Regions from separate parts of the Ligilactobacillus cholophilus genome, predicted to be linked through region 1. Evidence: predicted binding sites of a transcription regulator. Region 1 holds the regulator's gene; the other holds the start of a gene.
The links. Region 1 encodes NrdR, which represses ribonucleotide reductase genes. Its sites were predicted from a motif close to ACACNATATATNGTGT; they were not measured.
Positions count from the first base shown of each region.

Region 2: nrdH (glutaredoxin-like protein NrdH) is a predicted target of NrdR. The motif match lies at 4,626-4,641, and genes of this name have one in related genera.

Region 1 is NZ_CP127832.1:324,384-335,411, forward strand. Features, by position in the region: gene QPK35_RS01830 (DNA translocase FtsK) at 1-930, shown strand, start outside; gene murC (UDP-N-acetylmuramate--L-alanine ligase) at 1,000-2,331, shown strand; gene QPK35_RS01840 (Bax inhibitor-1/YccA family protein) at 2,424-3,116, shown strand; gene polA (DNA polymerase I) at 3,251-5,932, shown strand; gene mutM (DNA-formamidopyrimidine glycosylase) at 5,944-6,771, shown strand; gene coaE (dephospho-CoA kinase) at 6,771-7,370, shown strand; gene nrdR (transcriptional regulator NrdR) at 7,383-7,853, shown strand; gene QPK35_RS01865 (DnaD domain protein) at 7,869-9,203, shown strand; gene dnaI (primosomal protein DnaI) at 9,221-10,156, shown strand; gene thrS (threonine--tRNA ligase) at 10,463-11,028, shown strand, end outside.
Region 2 is NZ_CP127832.1:150,261-161,288, reverse strand. Features, by position in the region: gene tmk (dTMP kinase) at 1-524, opposite strand, end outside; gene QPK35_RS00850 (YaaL family protein) at 640-894, opposite strand; gene recR (recombination mediator RecR) at 894-1,493, opposite strand; gene dnaX (DNA polymerase III subunit gamma/tau) at 1,508-3,220, opposite strand; RNA gene ffs (signal recognition particle sRNA small type) at 3,286-3,385, opposite strand; gene tadA (tRNA adenosine(34) deaminase TadA) at 3,434-3,901, opposite strand; gene QPK35_RS00825 (class I SAM-dependent methyltransferase) at 3,891-4,511, opposite strand; gene nrdH (glutaredoxin-like protein NrdH) at 4,705-4,938, shown strand; gene nrdE (class 1b ribonucleoside-diphosphate reductase subunit alpha) at 4,964-7,138, shown strand; gene nrdI (class Ib ribonucleoside-diphosphate reductase assembly flavoprotein NrdI) at 7,156-7,605, shown strand; gene nrdF (class 1b ribonucleoside-diphosphate reductase subunit beta) at 7,625-8,608, shown strand; gene QPK35_RS00800 (hypothetical protein) at 8,623-9,009, shown strand; gene mprF (bifunctional lysylphosphatidylglycerol flippase/synthetase MprF) at 9,040-11,028, opposite strand, start outside.

The DNA.
Region 1 (11,028 bases):
TTTATTAATAGTTTACTAGTTTCATTACTGTATAAAGCAACTCCTCAAGATGTAAAATTACTTTTAATTGATCCTAAGACAGTTGAAATGGCACCATATGAAGGATTACCACACCTTTTAGCTCCGGTTATTTCTGATCCGCAAGCTGCAACGGCATCTTTAAAATGGGCAGTTGAAGAGATGAATCAAAGATATGAAAAATTAGCAGCTGCTGGAGTTAGGGATATAGATGCGTTTAATAAAAAAGCTGAAGATACAGGTGAATATGGTCTTCATATGCCATATATTGTAATTATTATTGATGAGTTAGCTGATTTAATGATGACAGCATCTGCTGAAATTTCAGATTATATTGGTCAAATCACAGCTAAAGCTAGAGCGTGTGGAATTCATTTGTTAGTAGCTACTCAACGTCCAAGTGTTGATGTAATTACTGGAACAATGAAGAACAATATCCCAACAAGAATTGCATTTATGGTATCAAGCCAAATTGATTCTAGAACGATTATCGATTCATCTGGTGCTGAAAAGTTGTTGGGAAAAGGTGATATGTTATATTTGGGCAATGGAAAGAGCCAAGCTAAAAGGCTTCAAGGAACGTATATCAATGATGATAAAATTGATGAAGTAGTAGCTTTTGTAAAACAGCAAGGTAAACCGCAATATGCATTTGATCCAGAAAACTTAAAGAAAAAAGAATTAAGTCATGAAAATGAAGATGAATTACTTCCTCGGGTATTAGATTATATCGTTAATGAAGAAAGCATCTCTACATCTAAATTACAGCGAGTATTTTCAATTGGATATAATCGGGCAGCTCGTATTATTGAAGAATTAGAAAAAAGACAATATATTTCACCAGCACGTGGTTCAAAACCTCGGAAAGTATTCTTAACTCAAGAAGAATTAGATAAGTTACTTGGTGAATAAAATCAAAATTTATAAGTAAATTGATTTATGGTACACTGTACCTAATAAGCTTAAGAAAGGGTTTTTTAAATGAACATGGATGCAACATATTTTTTTGTTGGAATTAAAGGAACAGGAATGAGTTCACTTGCTTTAATTTTGCATGATAAAGGATGCAAAGTTATGGGATCTGACATTGATAAATATACTTTTACGCAACGAGGGTTAGAACAAGCTGGAATTAAAATATTATCTTTTGATAAAGATAATATCAAAAAAGATATGATAATCGTTGCTGGAAATGCATTTGATGATGATCAAGAAGAAATTAAACGAGCAAAAGAGTTAGGCTTAAAAGTAATGCGCTATCCAGAAGTTGTTGAGATGATTATTGAAGAAACAACAAGTATTGGAGTTGCAGGGGCTCACGGTAAAACAAGTACAACAGGGCTTTTAGCCCACGTATTAAGTGGTGTTTCACCTACAAGTTATTTAGTAGGTGATGGTTCAGGAAAAGGTACACCTGATGCACGTTTCTTTGTCTTTGAAGCTGACGAATATAGAAGACATTTTGTGGCATATCATCCTGACTATGCAATTATGACCAATATAGATTTTGATCATCCTGATTATTTTACAGGAATTGAAGATGTATGTGATGCATTTGAAACCTTAGCAAAGCAAACCAAAAAGGGTATTTTTGCATGGGGTGAAGATAAGTATTTACGGAAAATAAAAGCAAATGTTCCAGTATATTATTATGGAACTGAAGAAAATGATGATTTCATAGCTAAAAATATTAAACGAACAACACAAGGTTCAAGTTTTGATGTTTTCTTCCATGATCAATTTTTGGGTAATTTTGAAACACATTTGTTTGGTGAACACAATGTATTAAATACACTAGCTGTAATTGCTGTTAGTTATTTTGAAAAGATTGATTTAGATCAAATCAAAAAACAATTACTTACATTCAAGGGTGTAAAGCGTCGTTTTACAGAAAAGACGGTTGCTGACATGGTTATTATTGATGACTATGCTCATCATCCACATGAAATTCGTGCTACGTTAGATGCTGCAAGACAACAATATCCAAATAAAAAGTTAATTGCAGTTTTCCAACCTCATACATTTACGCGTACCATTGCTTTAATGGATGACTTTGCAGAAAGTTTAAATATTGCAGATCAAGTTTATTTAACTGATATTTTTGGGTCTATTCGTGAAAACAGTGGAAATGTTTCTTCTGCTGATTTAGGTAAGAAAATTACTAAGGGTGGCGAAGTATTAAAATTGGATAATATGTCACCATTATTAGATTATCATGATGCAGTAGTAATATTTATGGGTGCAGGTGATATTCAAAAATATGAACGTGTATATGAACAATTATTAAGCGAATTAAGTTTAAATAATAATTAATACTTAATCATATAAAGGTAAAATTTAATTAAACAATAATAAACTATGATATAATCCTTAACATACAAATTAATAACTAAGGAGAGAATTTAATGAATAATTTTGATCAACAATCATCTTTGAATACTCAAGGATTAAATCAATTTCTTTCAAAGATGTATGCCTACATGGCGGGAGCAATTGCTATCTCTGCAATAATGGCATATGTTACAGCAAGATTTTTAGCAAGTACTATTTTTTCAAGTCCATTAACAATGATTGTGCTTGGAATTATTTTAATTGCGATGGTATTTTCATTATCATTTAATCCTAATCGAGCACCAGCGATGAGCATTGCAATGTTATTTATTTATGCAGCAATTGAGGGGATTCTCTTTTCTTCAATTTTAACTGTTTATGCCTCAAAAGATATTACAATGGCTTTTGTATCAGCTGCTGTAGTTTTTGTAGTTTTAAGTGTGTTTGGATTAAATACAAAAAAAGACCTATCTAGGATTGGACGACAAGCAATGGCTGCATTATTTGCATTATTTATTGTTTCAATAATCAATTTATTTTTAAAGAGTGCAGCAATTGAATATGTGTTCAGTTATATTGGAGTTGTTATTTTCACAATTTTAACGGCTTGGGATACTCAAAGAATGAAACAATTATATGTTGAATATGGTAATCAAATAGGTGTTACTAATTTAGCTATAAATGGAGCTTTACAACTTTATTTAGATTTTATTAATATTTTTATTTACTTATTAGAAATTTTTGGAAATAACAGTGACAATAATTAACAAAAAACTATGACATTAGTCATAGTTTTTTTATTAGCCTTAAAGTAGTGATATTTAAATATCTTGCTTCTTTTTAATTTTAGTGATGATTTGGTAAAATATACTTAATATTATGTGATTAAAGGAAGAAAAAAATGAGCAATCAAGAAAAAAAATTATTATTAATCGACGGAAATAGTGTTGCATTTAGAGCATTTTATGGTTTATATAATTCTTTGGATAAGTTTGTAAATCATGATGGCTTACATACTAGTGCAATTTATAGCTTTAAAATTATGCTTGATAAGTTGCTCAAACAATTGCAGCCTACAAATGTTTTAGTAGCGTTTGATGCTGGCAAAGAGACATTTAGAACAGAAAAGTTTAACCAATATAAGAAACAAAGATCAAAGACACCAACAGAATTATCTGAGCAATTTCCGTTTTTGCGAGAAATGTTAGCAGATTATGGGATTAAAAGTTATGATTTAAAAAATTATGAAGCAGATGACATTATTGGTACATTAGCAAAAGAAGCTGAAGAGGAAGGCTTTATTACTACGATTGTGACAGGAGATCGGGATTTAACTCAATTAGTTACTGCTAAAACAACTGTTGCAATTACAAAAAAAGGAGTAAGTGATATAGAAGAATATACTCCGGACTTTATTAAGGAAAAATATGGATTAGCACCAAAACAAATCATTGATATGAAGGGATTAGTGGGAGATACTTCAGATAATTATCCTGGCGTAACTAAAGTAGGCGAAAAGACAGCAATTAAATTATTGAAGGAATATGGATCTATCGAAGGAATATATGAAAACATCGATAATATGCGTAAATCTAAAATGAAAGAACATTTAATTGAAGATAAAAAAGTTGCTTTTATGAGTAAAGATTTAGCTACAATTAGACAGAATGCTCCTTTGAAGATTGGTCTAAAAGATACAAAATGGAATGGGATTGATTACGATAAGTTAATTGAATTTTATCATCAAATGGATTTTAAACGTTTTTTAGAGGAGTTAAATTTAGATGATAATGCCGATTGTGATAAATCAAAAAATATTGAGCCAATTAATTTTGAAGAATTAAATCAAGATAATCTTACGACTTTATCTAATATTCCTGAAAAATCCTCAGTGGTTTTTCATCTAGAAATGGATGGGGATAATTATCATGTTGCACCGATTATTGGTTTCTCACTAATGATAAATCAAAAAATTTATACCTCAAGAGATTTTAAATTGTTGCAAACTCCAATTTTGAAAAAAATTATAGAAAATCCTCAATTAAAATTAGACGTTTTTAATGCGAAAAGAAATTATGTTGGTTTGAATCGACTTGGAATTCAAATGACAAATGTAGACTTTGACCTACTTTTAGTATCTTATCTATTAAATAATATTGATAATAGTGATGACCTTGGGCTTCTTGCACATGAACATAATTATTTAAATATTGAAAGCGATGAGGAATTCTATGGAAAAGGTTCAAAACATTCTATTCCAGAAGATAATGAAGTTTTATTAAGTCATTTAGCTCATAAAGTACAAGCAATTGCTGACTTGAAAAATAATTTGTTTAAACAATTAGAAAATCATGATCAGGTAGATTTATATAAGACAATTGAGAGGCCATTATCAATTGTTCTTGCTCAGATGGAAATAGCAGGAATTAAAGTTGATGTTGATCGCTTGAAAGCAATGCAAAGTGAATTTAAAGAACGATTAGCAGAAATTGAACAACAAATATATCAAGAAGCAGGCGAGAAATTTAACATAGGATCTCCTAAACAATTAGGAGTAATTTTATTTGAAAAGTTAAAATTACCAGTTATTAAAAAAACTAAAACGGGATATTCAACAGCTGTAAGCGTGTTAGAAAAATTACGTGGTTTAAATCCAATTATAGATAATATTTTGATGTATAGACAAATTTCAAAATTACAATCAACGTATATTGAAGGTCTGTTAAAGGTAGTTTTATCAGATGGTAAAATACATACTCGATATACACAAACTTTAACAGCTACAGGTAGATTGTCTTCAGTAGATCCTAATTTGCAAAATATTCCAGTAAGGTTAGAAGAAGGAAGGAAGATTCGTCAAGCCTTTATTCCAAGTCATAAAGGTTGGCAGATTTTTTCATCTGACTATTCACAAATTGAGTTGCGTGTTTTAGCTCACATTTCAGGAGATAAAAATATGCAAAAAGACTTTAAAGAGGGTTCAGATATTCATGCAAGTACAGCAATGAAAATTTTTGGATTATCTAGTCCTGATCAAGTAACTCCTAATATGAGAAGGCAGGCAAAAGCAGTTAATTTTGGAATAGTTTATGGTATTAGTGATTATGGATTGGCACAAAATATTGGAATAACACGAAAACAAGCTAAAAAATTTATTGAGACATATTTTGATTCTTTCCCTGGAGTATATAAATATATGACAGAAATTGTTGAACGAGCAAAGAAACAAGGATATGTAGAAACATTGTTCCATAGAAGACGTTATTTGCCTGAAATAAATAGTAAAAATTATAATTTACGTTCATTTGCTGAGCGTACTGCAATGAATTCGCCAATTCAAGGAAGTGCTGCTGATATTATTAAAATTGCGATGATTCATATGCAAGAAAAATTAAAAGAAAAGGGTCTTAAGGCAAAAATGCTTTTACAAGTGCATGATGAATTAATATTTGAAGCGCCTAAAGAAGAAATTGAAATTTTAGAAAAACTTGTACCTAGCGTAATGGATTCAGCAGTTAAATTAAGCGTACCTTTGAAAGTTGAAAGTGCTAGTGGAAATACATGGTTTGATGCTAAGAAATAAGGAGGATTCGAATGCCAGAATTACCTGAAGTAGAAACTGTAAGAAGAGGTGTCTCAGCACAGGTGTTAAATATTAAAATAAAAAAAGTTGATATTTATTACACTAAAATGATTGTTGGAGACATTGATAATTTTAAAAAAAATATTACAGGACAGAAAATTGAAAAAATAGACCGTAGAGGTAAATACTTACTATTTCGTTTTTCAAATAATTATACGATGGTTTCTCATTTAAGAATGGAAGGAAAATATTTAATTGAAGATCATGACGTTCCTTTAGAGAAACATAGTCATGTTGTCTTTGAATTAGATGATGGTCGTGATTTGAGGTATAATGATACCCGTAAATTTGGACGAATGCAATTAGTAAAAACGGGAGAAGAATTGAATCTTCCTGGAATAAAAAAACTTGGTCCAGAACCATTATGTGATGATTTTACAGTTGATGATTTTTATCAACGATTACAAAAAAAGAAAAAAATGATAAAACCAGCTTTACTAGATCAAACTGTAGTAACAGGATTGGGTAATATTTATGTGGATGAAGTTTTATGGATGAGTAAAATACATCCTCAAACGATTGCTAGTCATTTGACTAAAGCTGATGTGAAAAAATTACACGATAATATTATTAAAGAATTAAAGTTAGCTATTAAAGCACAAGGGACAACTGTTTTTACTTTTAAAACTGCTTTTAATCATGCAGGTGATTTTCAAAATCAGTTACATGTTTATAGAAGAACGAATGAATTATGTGAACGTTGCGGTACAAAAATAGAACGAATTGTAGTTGGGCAACGTGGTACACATATATGTCCTAAGGAGCAAAAAATAAAATAATGACATACGTATTAGGTTTAACCGGTGGAATTGCATGTGGAAAAACAACTGCAAGCAATATTTTAAGGGAATTTGGTGCAAAAATAATTGATGGGGATATTGTGGCTCGCCAATTACAATGTAAAAATCAAATCGGACTTAATAAAATAGTTACTGAATTCGGTACAGAATATCTATTATCAAATGGAGAACTTAATAGAAAGAAGTTAGGCGATTTAGTTTTTAATAATCAAAAAGAACTAGAAAAATTAAATCAAATTATGTCTCCACTAATTAAACATGAAATTTTAAATGAATTACAAAATCTAAAACAAAAACAAGTTAAATTAATTGTATTAGATATTGCACTTTTATTTGAAGGAAAATACGAGCGCTTTTGTACAAGTACGATGGTAATATGTACAACACGTGAACGACAGATTAAGCAATTAATGGAACGTAACCATTTTACTAAACAAGACGCAATAGCACGTATTGATGCTCAAATATCAAGTAAAGTACGGAATCAAAATGCAGATTTTATCATAAAAAATGATGGTACATTTGAAGATTTAAAGCTAAAAATGATAAAATGGTTGTCAATGAATAAGTTGTTATAAGAGGTGAAAAGAATGCTTTGCCCACAATGTCATAATAATAGTTCACGTGTAGTGGATAGTAGGCCAGCAGATAATGGTCGCGCGATTAGAAGAAGACGTGAATGTGAAAAATGTGGTTTTAGATTTACTACATTTGAACGAATTGAAACTACACCTTTACTTGTAATTAAGAAAAATGGAGCACGCGAAGAGTTTAATCGTGATAAAATTCTTCATGGAATAATGAGAGCTGCGGAAAAACGCCCAGTAGGTATGGATAAAATCACAAGTGTAGTAGATGAAGTTGAACAAAAAGTTCGTGCTGTAGGCGGAACCGAAATTTCTAGTCAATTAATTGGTGAATATGTCATGAGTATTTTAGTAGATGTTGATGATGTAACATATATTCGCTTCGCAAGTGTTTATCGCGAATTTAAAGATATGAAATCATTTGCACAAGAATTGCAAGAATTAATGAAGAGAAATGGAAAAGATGCAGATTAATAAGGAGGAGAGACTTTGAATCACAATTTATTAGCAACAGATCAATATAAAGTGGTTTCAAGGTCTAGTTTTCAAGATTTTCACTTTGAAACTTTAACTCAGTTATACCAACCATTTATAGGGACAGCAAGTGTTTCATTATATACAACATTAGTATCACAGTTAGAAACAGGAAATTTTCAACAAATTACGGCTACTCAACATGAACAGTTATTAATTACATTAGGAATTAATTTATCTGAATTTATTGATGCTATTAAAAGACTTGAGGCAGTTGCGTTGTTAAAGTCTTATCGCAAATTGGATGATACATTAATGGTATATGAGCTATTGCCTGCTAAGGATGGACAAAGCTTTTTTAATGATGAATTATTATCATCAATGTTGTTGCAATATGTTGGTGACCAAAGGTTCGCTTTATTAGTTGAAAAGTTTGAAGGAAATCATTGGTCAAAAAATGAATTTAAAGAATTGACACATTCATTTGCAGATGTCTTTGAAAAACAAAATTTGAAAACTTCAGAATCTTCTCTTAGAGTTTCTCAAAATGATAGTAAAAAAATTGTTATTCCTGAAAAATTGGACTATCAATTCATGAAAAAAATTTTGCAAAATTCATTTGTTAATGTTCAAGATGTTACAAAAAATTTAGAGACCATTAATACAATTGCGATGATGTACGGACTGGATGAAATGCAAGTCGTTAAATTAATTGAAGAATCATTTGATGTTGCGCATGATAGGGTTAACTGGTTAGCTTTTAGAAAATTAGCAAGCCAAAAATATGAATTTATTCTTAAAAATCCGTCTATGCATTCTGATTCAAGGGAAAATGAAAATAAAACTGTTGAGGCAGATAATTTTAATGGGAATGAAGAAAAAATTTTATTCCAAGCATTTCAAGAATATGCCCCAATGGAATTTTTAAGTGCACTAAAAGAAGAACAAGGGATGCCTTCGATTTCCAATGAGGAACGAATTACAATCTCGAAAGCTGTTTCTGATGGTGGCCTTCCTTTAGCTGTGATTAATGTATTAATTCATTATATGTTAGTTGATCAACAAATGAGTTCTATTAATCAAAAATATTTTGAAAAGACTGCATTAGATTGGATGAAACAAAAGATAAAAACTCCACAGCAAGCAATTAATTATATTCTTAAGAGACAAGCTGGAATGAGAAAAAAATCTACGAAATTTCAATCTAAGGGTCGTAAACCGATTGTTGAAAAATTACCAGATTGGGCCAAAAAACAAAGTAATGAAGAAAAGAGTCAAAATATAAGTAATAGCGAAGAAATTAATCAAGATATTAAACGATTAATGAAAAAAATTAATGATGATCACTAAGTGAGGTATGAACAAATATGGATAATATAAGCGACGGATTAAAGCGACGCTTTCATGATCAACAATTACGTGAAAAATATCTAACATTATTTAATCAAGTGATACAAGATAATGAAGTTGCAAATTTTTTGAAAGAAAATCAAGATAAATTATCAAAAGAAGATGTAATTAAGGGTTTTAGCAAATTATATGAATTTGTAACAATAAAAGATGAAATGAAGGCTGGTAAAAAAACTTTCGCGCCTGGATACGCACCATATTTAATTGTGAGTGATCATCATATTGAAGTTGTATATAAACCTACAGAGTCGTTTTCAAAACAAAAGAAGAGTCAACAATTAAAGGACAATATTAAAGCAATTAATTTGCCTAAAAGTTTGCAGAAGGCTCGAATTGAAAATTATGATATCAAGGGACGTGAAGAGCCCTTAAAAGCAGCATTAGAATTTATTGATAATTGTACAACGTATTTTAAACAAGATAATGGAAGTTTTCCTAAAGGATTATATTTATCTGGAAGTTTTGGTGTTGGAAAAAGTTATTTATTAGCTGCAATAGCAATTAAATTGGCAGAAAAAAATATTGAAGTTCGATATTATCATTTTCCAACTTTTGTAGGCGAAATGATGAATGCAATTAGTGAAAATCGAACAAGTCAGATAATTAATCAAATAAAAAACACTGCCGTTGTTATTTTTGATGATATTGGGTCTACACAAATTACATCTTGGATAAGAGATAACGTTCTCGGTGTAATTTTAGAGTATAGGATGGCAAATGAATTACCAACATTATTTAGTTCAAATTTGTCAATTAGTGAATTAAAGGATCAATTTTTAACAGTTACTAATAAAGGAGATTCAGAGCCTTTAAAGGCCTTAAGGATAACAGAAAGAATTAAATTTTTAGCAACAGAATATCGAATGGTTGGAATTAATCGAAGAAATCCTTAAAAATAGACTTGTCAAAAAGATAAATTGGTGGTTAAATTAAATTAATGAAAGACAAACGGAACGTTAACTCAGGGATAGAAACCTCGACTGAAAGTTTCTAATAAACGTGCTTACCACTTTCATTTTATCCTATTTAATCGTAGGCGAGTCGTTTCGATATCGACGAAAATGAAGAATCTTATTTGCAAATAATAAGATTGAATTTGGGTGGAACCACGTATTTATGCGTCCCATATGCAATTATTAGTGCATATGGGGCGTTTTTTTATTTTCGTTTATCTGGATTTTGTTGAAGGAGGATTTTATATGTCAGAAATTAATATTACTTTCCCAGATGGTTCGGTTAAACCATTTGAAAAGGGTGTAACAGTAGAAGATATTGCTAAATCAATTAGTATTAGTTTAGCTAAAAAAGCAGTTGCCGGAAAATTCAATAATCAATTAGTGGATTATCATGAAAATCTTACTGAAGATGGATCTATTGAGATTATTACAAAAGATTCTGATGAAGGTCTAGTTGTACTATGGAATACAGTATCTCAAGTCCTTAAACATGCTTTGCATAATTTATATCCAGAAATGAAATTTGGTGAAAGTAAAGCAACAGAACATGGATTTTTCCTAGATACAGATAATCAAGAAGGCCAAGTTTCAGAAGACGATTTTGAAAAAATTACTGCTGAAATGAATAAATTGATTAAAAAGAACATTGCGATTGAAAAAGTATCTGTACCTCTTGAAGAAGCATTAAAATTGGTTGCAAATGATGAATATCAAACAGAACTAATTAAAGAAAATGCACAAGATTCAGAAGTTGTAATGTATCAACAAGATGATTTCAAGTACTTAGGTGATGTTCAATTAGCTTCAAC
Region 2 (11,028 bases), 170 kb from region 1:
AAGTATCCTTGATGAACTCGTTTATAAAAGTCTAATTTTTCTTGGTCTAATCTGTTTACTTCATTCTGACGATTTTTTTGAATGCGCTCTAGTCCAATTTGTGGTTCAATATCAAAATATATTGTCAAATCAGGTTCAAGACCATTTGTTGCAAATTGGTTAATTTCATCAATTTTATCCATCCCAATTTCACGTCCTGCACCTTGATAAACTAATGAACTATCCACATAGCGATCGCTCATTACATATTTACCACTTTCCAATGCAGGAAAAACTGTTTCAATTAAATGTTGACGTCGAGCAGCTGCATATAATAATGCTTCTGTTCTTTTATCCATTTCAGTGAATTCCTGATTTAAAATAATTTCGCGAATTGCTTCTGAAATTCTATTTCCACCTGGTTCTCGCGTTATAACAAAGTTATCAAATTTGTTTTTTTCCTTTAAATATTCAATTACGTTATTTATAACTGTTGTTTTTCCAGACCCATCTAAGCCTTCAAAAGTAATAAATTTTCCGTCCACAAGGTACAACTCCTATTACTATTTAATCAGTATTATTGTACTTTAAAAATTAAAAAATCTCCAGATTAATATAATATAAGGAGACTATGGAAATTACATAGCCTCCCTCTTATTTTTAACGTACAATAACCGATTCTTGTATTTTTGCCTTTACTTTTCTTGCCTTTGCTTCTCTAAATAAAAATTCAAATTTTGCACGTGCAAGTTCTTCACTTACTAAATAATCTTCAGTTGACATCGTTGCCAATAAATCATCATTAGTTCTAATGCCATCCCATTCATTTTTAGCAGTCTCTATATCAGCAAGTAATTTGCGATCATATTGTTTTTTTAAAGGTTCTTTATTTTTTCTTTTTTTAAATCCAAACATTATAATTCTGTCCGTCCTTCAATTGCTTTAAATAAGGTCATTTCATCAGCATATTCAATATCACTACCAACTGCTAATCCATGTGCTAAGCGAGTAACTTTTACACCTGCTGGTTTAATTAACCGTGCAATATATGATGCAGTTGCTTCCCCTTCGGGAGTTGCATTAGTTGCAAGAATAACTTCTTTGATTTTTTCATTTTTTTGTAATCGTTGTATTAAACTTCTTACATTTATGTCTTCTGGCCCCTTGCCTTCTATTGGTGATAAAACCCCATGTAAAACATGATATAACCCATGATATTCTCTCATTTTCTCTAATGACATTACATCTTTAGGTTGTTCTACAACAATTACTTGACTTTGGTCACGAGTCTTATCTGCACAAATGATACAAGGATCATTTTCAGTTATATTGCCACAAATACTACAATAATGTAAATCTTTTTTTGCAGATTTTAACGCTTTTGCAAAATCAGAAACATCTTTTTCATCCATGTCTAAAGTATAAAAAGCAAGTCTCGTAGCAGTCTTGCTTCCTATACCTGGCAACTTCATATAACTATCAATTAATTTTGCAATTGGTTCTGGATATTGCATTTATAGTCACCTTCTTAGTCTTTTGAAACTTCAATATTCTCTTTTCCAAAAATCTCCTGTGCTTTTTTTACAACTTCAGGAACATCGTCTACTGATGAATCATTATCTGTAGAATTATTTTCTGAAGTTTTTCTATTATTTAAATAATCTTCTCTAATTTTTAACCATTGTTCCTTTGGTAAAAAAATCAAACTTAATTTGCCACTTACAAGTCTACTTAATCCATTTTCTAATGCATCTTGTAACGCTTGGTCTTCAATTGCTTTTTGGCATAAATATGGATATTGAAATCCAATAACAACACCATTTTCACTAGCAGCCACAGGTTGGCTAACATTCATAATTGCTCGTTGTGGCACAGTTAGCATACTAATCAAATCGTTCCAAATTTGCTGAAATTTATTTAAATCTTTGCGAGTTGCATGATTTAGAACTTCATTTACTTTATCAAAGTTAACCTTAACTTCTTTTACCTTTATATTTTTACTTGTTGGAACTTTCTTATGCACTGTCTTATTTTGTGGTGTTTGATGCATACTATTTAATTGATTTTGTAACTGCTCAATTCTTTTGTTTAATTGATCAATCTTAGCTTCAGTTACTGACTTACTTGGGACATCATCAAATGTTGGTTTCTGTCCTGAACTTTTTAACGTAGATAATTTCACAGTTAATACTTCTAAATAAATAGTTGGATGAGCTGTAAAACGCATATTTTGTTGCTGTTCATTCAATATATTAATCATTTCATATAATGTTTCTGCTTTCAAAGTAGAAGCAAATTCTTTAAAATCATCATCTAATAATCCTAATTCATTTTCTTCTACCATAGCAGGTGATTGTTGATATAATAGCAAATCACGACAATAATCTATTAAGTCTTCAACTATTCGGCTTGCATCTTTTCCATCTTGTAAAAGTTTGTGCATTGTTTCTAAGCCAATAGACGTTTCATTATTGCATACAGCTCTTAAATAATTAAGTAAATCCGATTTTGTAACACTCCCAGTAACCATTAGTGCATTTTCTAGAGTAACTTCATTTTCACCAAATGAAATTACTTGATCTAAAATACTTAACGCATCACGCATTCCACCTTCAGCAGCTTTTGCAATTACTTTTAATGCTTCATCATCATATGAGATATTTTTTTCATCTAAAATATAACGCATCCGTTCTAAAATCACTTTGCTAGTAATTCTTTTAAAGTCGAATCGTTGAGTCCGCGAAATAATTGTTGCTGGGATTTTATGTGGTTCTGTTGTAGCTAATATAAATACGACATTTGCAGGAGGTTCTTCTAATGTTTTTAACAATGCATTAAATGCTCCGGTTGATAACATGTGCACTTCATCAATTATATATACCTTATAATCTGCTTGAGTCGGTGCATATTTTACCTTATCACGGATATCACGAATTTCTTCAACACCATTATTTGAAGCAGCATCAATTTCCAAAACATCATTTAAACTTCCATTTGTAATAGCTTTACAAATTTCACATTGGTTGCATGGTTCACCATCAACTTGATGATGACAATTTATTGCTTTTGCAAAAATTTTTGCTGTTGAAGTTTTTCCTGTTCCACGAGGTCCAGTAAACAAATAAGCATGCGATATTTGTTTCGTAGCAACCGCATTACGTAAAGTTTTTGTAATCATTTCCTGACCTACAACATCTTCAAAACGTTGTGGTCGCCATATTCGATACAATGCTTGATACATGCAAAGAATCTCCTCTTCTATAATAATTCAAAAAAAATCTCTCGATCCAAAAGACCGAGAGTTTAACATTCATATCAACTTAAGACACATACCAAACAAAACTTAGTGCTGCTTCCTTCCGGACCTGACACGATTCGTTAAGATGATATTGTCTTAAGGCCTTACGGCAATATTATAATACCGTAAATCAAATAAAAAATCCAGTCTTTTTTACTATTTTTTTCTATTAAGTTCAAAAAAATCTTGTAAAAGTTTCAAACATTGCTTTTCTAAAATTCCCTTTTGAACATTTACAGAATGATTTAACCGTGGATCATTTAGCAAGTCATATAAAGTCCCAGCTACTCCAGACTTAGAATCAGGAGCACCATAATAAACCTCATCAAAACGACCATTTAATATAGCACCACTGCACATAATACATGGTTCTAAGGTCACAAATAATGAACATCCATTTAAGCGCCAACTTTTCAAAAAATCATTAGCTTGATTTATTGCAATTACTTCTGCATGACCTAAAGTTTTATGTGAATGTTCTCTCAAATTATGTCCCTTCGCAATTACTTTATCATCCTTAACTATTACACAACCAATTGGAATTTCTCCTAATTTAAATGCTTTTTTTGCTTCTACTAGTGCAAGTTGCATAAAATTTTCCGCTTGTCTTTTATTATATTTCATTTTTCTTTTTACTCTGTAAAATTTGATATCCCTTATCTCTAGCAATTAACTGACAATTTCCATAAACAGTTTCCATCTTCTTTTTAGCAGATGCTGCTCCTTGTTTCTTTTGAATAACAATTGTTAATAACCCATCTTCTGCAAGATGATCAAACGCATCATTTAAAATTGCATGTACTACCTTTTTCCCTGCACGAATTGGTGGATTAGAAATAATCATTTGATAGTCATTTGAAGTAATATTATCAAAAACATCAGAACTGTATATTGAAACATTATTAATTTCATTTATATTTGCATTTTTTTTAGCAAGTTCCAATGCAAGCTCATTTACATCTACCATATCCACATGTGCTTGTGGATATTTTTTTGCAATTGCTAGACCAATTGGACCATATCCACAACCTACATCTAAAATTTTGCTTTTATTAATTAGTTCATTATTTTTTTCTAGTGCATTTAATAACACTCTTGTACCAAAATCAACTGTATTTTTAGAAAAGACACCATTATCAGTAATAAATTTCAGTTGATTTCCTAATAACTCAAAATTCCAATCTCGTTCTTGATGTTTAACGTCTGGGTTCTTTGAATAATAATAATTTGCCACAATTTCTCCTACTTTCTATCACATTCATAATACGAATTTTTTTAAACAAAATCAAACTTCTTTTAATCTTTTTTTATGTAAAAATACAATATATACACTTGACAAAAAAATTTATTACTATATATTGTATCGGACGCCAAAAATGTGTATACTTTGATGATGTACAATAAATTAATTGGAAAGAAGTATTAATATGAATTTAGTCTTATATACAAAAAATAACTGCATTCAATGTAAAATGACAAAACGCTTTTTAGAACAAAACAACATTGAATTTGAAGAACGTAATATAACTGATGAACCAGAATATATTGAATATTTAAAAAATAAGGGATTTCAAAGTGTGCCCGTTTTAGAAAATAATTCTGAACCTATTATTAATGGATTTCGTCCAGACCAATTAAAAGAACTTATTGCAACACTTTAATTTCAAATAAACATGGGGGTTCACTATGGGTATCAAAGATATCGATATTAGCAATGTAAGTTATTTTGATCTTAACAATCAAATCAACATACCAGTAGATAATAAAATTCCATTAAATAAAGATAAAGAAGCATTAGAAGCTTTTCTAAATGAAAATGTAATTCCAAATACAAAACATTTTTCTTCTTTAGAAGAACGTTTCTCATATTTATTAGAAAACAATTACTTAGAAGAAGATTTTATTAAAAAATATAGTTTTGAATTCATAAAAAAATTATATCATTATTTAAATGAACAACATTTTGAATTTCAATCTTTTATGGCAGCATATAAGTTTTATAATCAATATGCGTTAAAAACAAATGACGGTCAATTTTATCTTGAAAACTATGAAGATAAAATTGCAATTAATGCATTATATATGGCTGATGGAGATGAAGAATTAGCGATGAATTTAGCTGATGAACTTATTCATCAAAGATATCAACCAGCTACCCCAACCTTTTTAAATGTTGGTCGTAAACGTCGTGGAGAGTTTGTTTCTTGCTTTTTACTTCAACCAACTGATGATATGAATTCAATTGGTCGATGCATAAATTCTGCACTCCAACTTTCTAAAATTGGTGGTGGGGTTGGAATTACACTTAATAATTTACGTAGTGCTGGTGCACCAATCAAAGGAATTGAAAATGCTGCTAGTGGTGTTGTACCAGTAATGAAATTGTTAGAAGACAGTTTCTCATACTCAAACCAATTAGGCCAAAGACAAGGTGCAGGAGTTGTCTATTTAAGTGTCTTCCATCCAGATATCATTGATTTCTTAGCTACTAAAAAAGAAAATGCCGATGAAAAAATTCGTTTAAAAACATTATCTCTTGGATTAATTGTTCCTGATAAGTTTTATGAACTTGTAGAAAAAAACCAAGATATGTATTTATTTGAACCATATGATGTTGAAAAAGAATATGGTAAACCATTTTCTTATGTTGATATTACCAAAGAATATGACAATTTAGTTAATAATAAAAATATTCATAAAACTAAAATTCATGCAAGAGATCTTGAAGAAGAAATTAGTAAACTTCAACAAGAATCTGGTTATCCATATATTGTTAACATCGATACAATGAATAAAACTAACCCCGTGGCTGGTAAAATCATTATGAGTAATTTGTGTTCTGAAATAGCACAAATTCAACGTCCATCTAAAATCAATGATATGCAAGAATACGAAGTCTTAGGTAGTGATGTTAGTTGTAATTTAGGATCTACAAATATTGTTAATTTAATGAAATCACCAGATTTTGGTAAATCAATTGAGACAATGATGCGTGCTTTAACTTTTGTATCAGACCAAGGAAACGCCAAAGTTGTTCCATCAATTTATGAAGGAAACAGATTATCACATTCAGTTGGTTTAGGTGCAATGGGCTTACATGCATATCTTGCAAAGAATCATATACAATACGGTTCAAAAGAATCAATCGAATTTACTAATATTTACTTTATGTTATTAAATTATTGGACATTAGTTGCCTCCAACAAAATTGCAAAAGAACGTCAAGAAACATTCTATGAATTTGAAAAAAGTGCATATGCTGATGGTTCATACTTTGATAAATACATCAATAATGAATTTAAACCTGAAAATCCTAAAGTTAAAGAATTATTTGAAGGAATTCATATTCCAACAATTAAAGATTGGAAAGAATTAAAACAAAATGTAATGAAAGATGGTCTATATAATGCATATCGAATGGCTATTGCTCCAACTGGATCTATTTCATACGTTGGTAATACGACTGCATCATTACAACCAATTATCCAAAGAATCGAAGAACGTCAAGAAGGTAAAATTGGGAAAATTTATTATCCTGCTGCATATTTATCAAGTGATACCCTTCCATACTATCAATCTGCATATGATTTGGACATGCGTAAAATGATTGATGTTTATGCTGCAGCACAAGAACATGTTGATCAATCAATTTCAATTACACTTTACTTTAAGTCAACAATTGATCAAGGTCTTTATCCATGGAAACAAAATCATACTGATAAAATGACCACACGTGATTTATCAATCATTCGTAATTATGCATGGCATAAAGGAATCAAGAGTTTATATTATGTTCGGACATATACTGATGATGGTTCAGAAGCTTTTAGCGTAAATGAATGTGAAAGTTGTTCAATTTAAATTTAAGGGAGAAAAAAATGATTAATATTTTATACATATCCATTGAGGGAAATACTAAAGCTTTTATTGAAAAATTAGAAGATTACGCTGTTGATCTTAATAAAAAAGATCCTGCTAATCCATTGATTAACGCAAAAGAAATTGATGATACTACTCCTTTTGAAAATGAAACACAACAATATTTTGTGTTTGTTCCAACATACTTGGATGGAGGGAATGGAATTGATAATGGCGTCAAAGAATTAATGACAAATGCATTAGGCGAATATATTAGTTATGATAATAACGCCAATTTATGTTTAGGGATTATTGGTTCTGGCAATCGGAACTTTAATCAACAATATTGTCTAACCGCTCGTCGATATGCACAAGAATTTAATGTTCCCTTTTTAGATAATTATGAATTGCGCGGAACTAAAAATGATGTTGAACGTATTTATCAAACTTTAACAGAATGTATAAAATAAAGTAAGGAGAATTTATTTTATGAGTAATTATAAAGCAATTAACTGGAATCGAATTAATGATCAAATTGATAAAGCAACTTGGGAAAAACTAACTGAACAATTTTGGTTAGATACAAGAATTCCTGTTTCAAATGACTTAAAAGACTGGCATCAATTAGATGATGACCATAAATATTTGGTTGGCCATGTATTTGGTGGTTTAACATTATTAGATACTGTTCAATCACAAGATGGTATGGCTTCATTAAGACGCCATACACGTACACAACATGAAATTGCTGTTTTAAATAATATCCAATTTATGGAATCTGTTCATGCTAAAAGTTACTCAACAATTTTTTCAACTTTAAATACGCCTGATGAAATCGATGAAATTTTTGAATGGAGCGATTCTGAAGAATTTTTGCAAAATAAAGCTAAATGGATTAGTGATATTTATAAAGATACAGCTGAAGATCCTTTAAAACAAAAAGTTGCAAATGTATTTTTAGAAACTTGTTTATTCTATTCCGGCTTTTATACACCACTTTACTACTTAGGTCACAATCAATTGCCTAATACAGCCGAAATTATTAAATTAATTTTGCGTGATGAATCTGTTCATGGAACATATATTGGATACAAATTCCAATTAGGATTAAAAGAACGTACAGATAATGAACAACAAAGAATAAAAGATTGGCTTTATGACTTCCTATTAAAACTCTATGAAAACGAAGAAAAGTATACTCACCTACTTTATAATCCAGTTGGTTGGACTGATAAGGTACTTACCTTTGTTCGTTATAATGCTAATAAAGCCTTGATGAATCTTGGTCAAGACCCAATGTTCCCAGATACAGCTGAAGATGTAGAACCAACTGTAATCAATGGTATTTCTACTACAACATCTAATCATGATTTCTTCTCACAAGTAGGTAATGGTTATCGTTTAGGAGAAGTTGAGGCAATGAGTGATGAAGATTATACTAAATGGGCTAATGAAGATCCAGAGAACAAATAAGGGGAGTTTTATCGATGGAACCTGTAGAAGAAAAAAATAAATTCCGTAATATTATTCAATTTAAAAAAAATAATCCAATTTCAGGATTAATAGACGTAGATAATTTATATCTTGATTTTTCTGAAGAAAATCAAAATATTTGTTTTATTCAAAACTACGCAAAACAAATTCTACACAATAATATCTGGTATACTGCAATTCGTTTGCAGTCTCATGACACTAATATTCGAGATTTAGTATATGATAATTATCCTGAAATTGCTCATCATTTTCAAAAATTTGATCCATTGTCGATCAATGATCAACCAAATACAACTGATGAAAATGGCACAATTACTTCGTCATGGTTAAAAATAAATGAACACGTAATTGCTCAACTTTTAGTTATTCCAGTTCATTAAAAAAGAGATCTCTTTTATGAGATCTCTTTTTTATTTATTTTGTAAAAATTTAGGCGTAATTATCATTCTAGAAAATTCTTTTTGCCCATGTTTTTGATTAACTACCATTACTAATTGGAACATTGTTATTGCAATCGAACTTCGTTTTCGGTAAGTTGTATATTTAGAATTCCATATATTAGCATATTTATTCTTAAAAGCTCTTAATCCTTGAAACCCATATAAACGATATCCATATTCATATATATAATGAGCAACACGTTCTTCTATAAAACTATATTTAGAACTTCCAACATTAGATAATGGTGCCATTCCTAAATCAAAATACTTATATCCTTTGCTTTGACCATAGCTGAACAATTCAATAAAAATTTTATCCATTATGCCTGACGGTGCATCTTTTCTATGACGCATTAGGTCAATTGATAAGGTGTTTTTTTCCATTGGCATTAATGTTGCAAATGAAACTAATTTTCCATTTTTATCTCGAACAATCGCAACAGGAGTTCTTTGAATATAATTTTTATCGAAAAATCCTAATGAGAATCCCTTTTCCATCCTTCCATTTAACCAACTATCAGAAACTTCTTTCATTTCTGCAATAAATTCATTTGAAAAAGGTGGTTCAACTATTGAGAATATAAAACCTTCACGATCAAACTTATTCATGAGAGCCCTTTGTGCACGATGTTTTTTACCTTTAATAGTAAATTCATCTAACTTAACAAATCCTTCTTCACCTGTTTTTATAAAATCAAATCCATATTCGTGTAATAGCATAGTAAGTTCAGAATTTATTTCATAGAAAACTAGTTGATAGCCATATCGATCTGATAAAATTACTAATTCATGAACAGCTTCTTGAATATAATCTTGATTTCCAACTGGTTCCCCCATAATAATAATTTTATCCGCCTTAATTTGATACATTAAGAATAATTGATCTTCATTATCTTTCCGATAAATATAAATCATTTTATCTTTTAAATATGCTAGATGACTTACCTCGTTGCCTCCATAACTTTCAATTATTTGAGTAACACGTTTTTCCGGAAATTTTTGATTTATAAATGGATCTTTTCCCTTTGTAAAATAATGCATCATTACTACTAGAATAATTCCTGCGATAATCATTCCAATCAACCCATATAACCAAACTTGTTGATCAGGAAATAGAAGTCCACTAGGTATATGATGATGATTTGTTGGACGATTTAATAATCCTACAAGCATATATAACAAAAATGCTCCACCAAACATCAACATATTTAATAAAATACTTTCAAACGAAAATTGCATTTTTTCGCGATACAGTTCTTTTCGCGAAAATACAATACAAATCATTACAAATACAAGAAAGACTGCTAAAGTAGGCGTATATTCTTTCCAAAGAGTGTTAATTACTCCAACTCCTAAAATTATAATTGTTGGAATAAAAGCTTTTTTTTGCTTTAATTGAATTGCACGTGCCATTCCTAATAATAAAAAGGCAAAAATTATATTTGTCATTTGATTTAGGAAGAAAAATGTATATGAAACAAGCCGTGCAAGTATAGAATTAGAAAATGTAAAATTAGGAATTGCAGATTCTAATAACATAAAAATTCCTGAAAAATACATAAAAAGCGTTACTAAACCATGGGCTACTTTTTGTACAATTGTTTGTGGAATACCATCTAAACTTTCATTAATTTGATGTCCCATATCATGAACAAAAAACACACTTCCAATTAAAAATGGAACAACGTAATAGAATAAGCGGAAAAATAAAATCCAAACAACCGCAATTTCACTTGAAACTCCCAGTTTTGTTAATTCCAAAATCATAAAAACATCAAATGATCCTAATCCACCTGGAACCATTGATATTATTCCTAAAATTTCGGCAATAATATATAAGGGAATTACATCAATTAGATGGATATGAACTTGCATTAACCAACCAATAATCATAAAAAATAATGCTGCACAAGCCCATTCAATTGTTGAGCCTAGAATTAATGCAAACTCTCGCTTCCA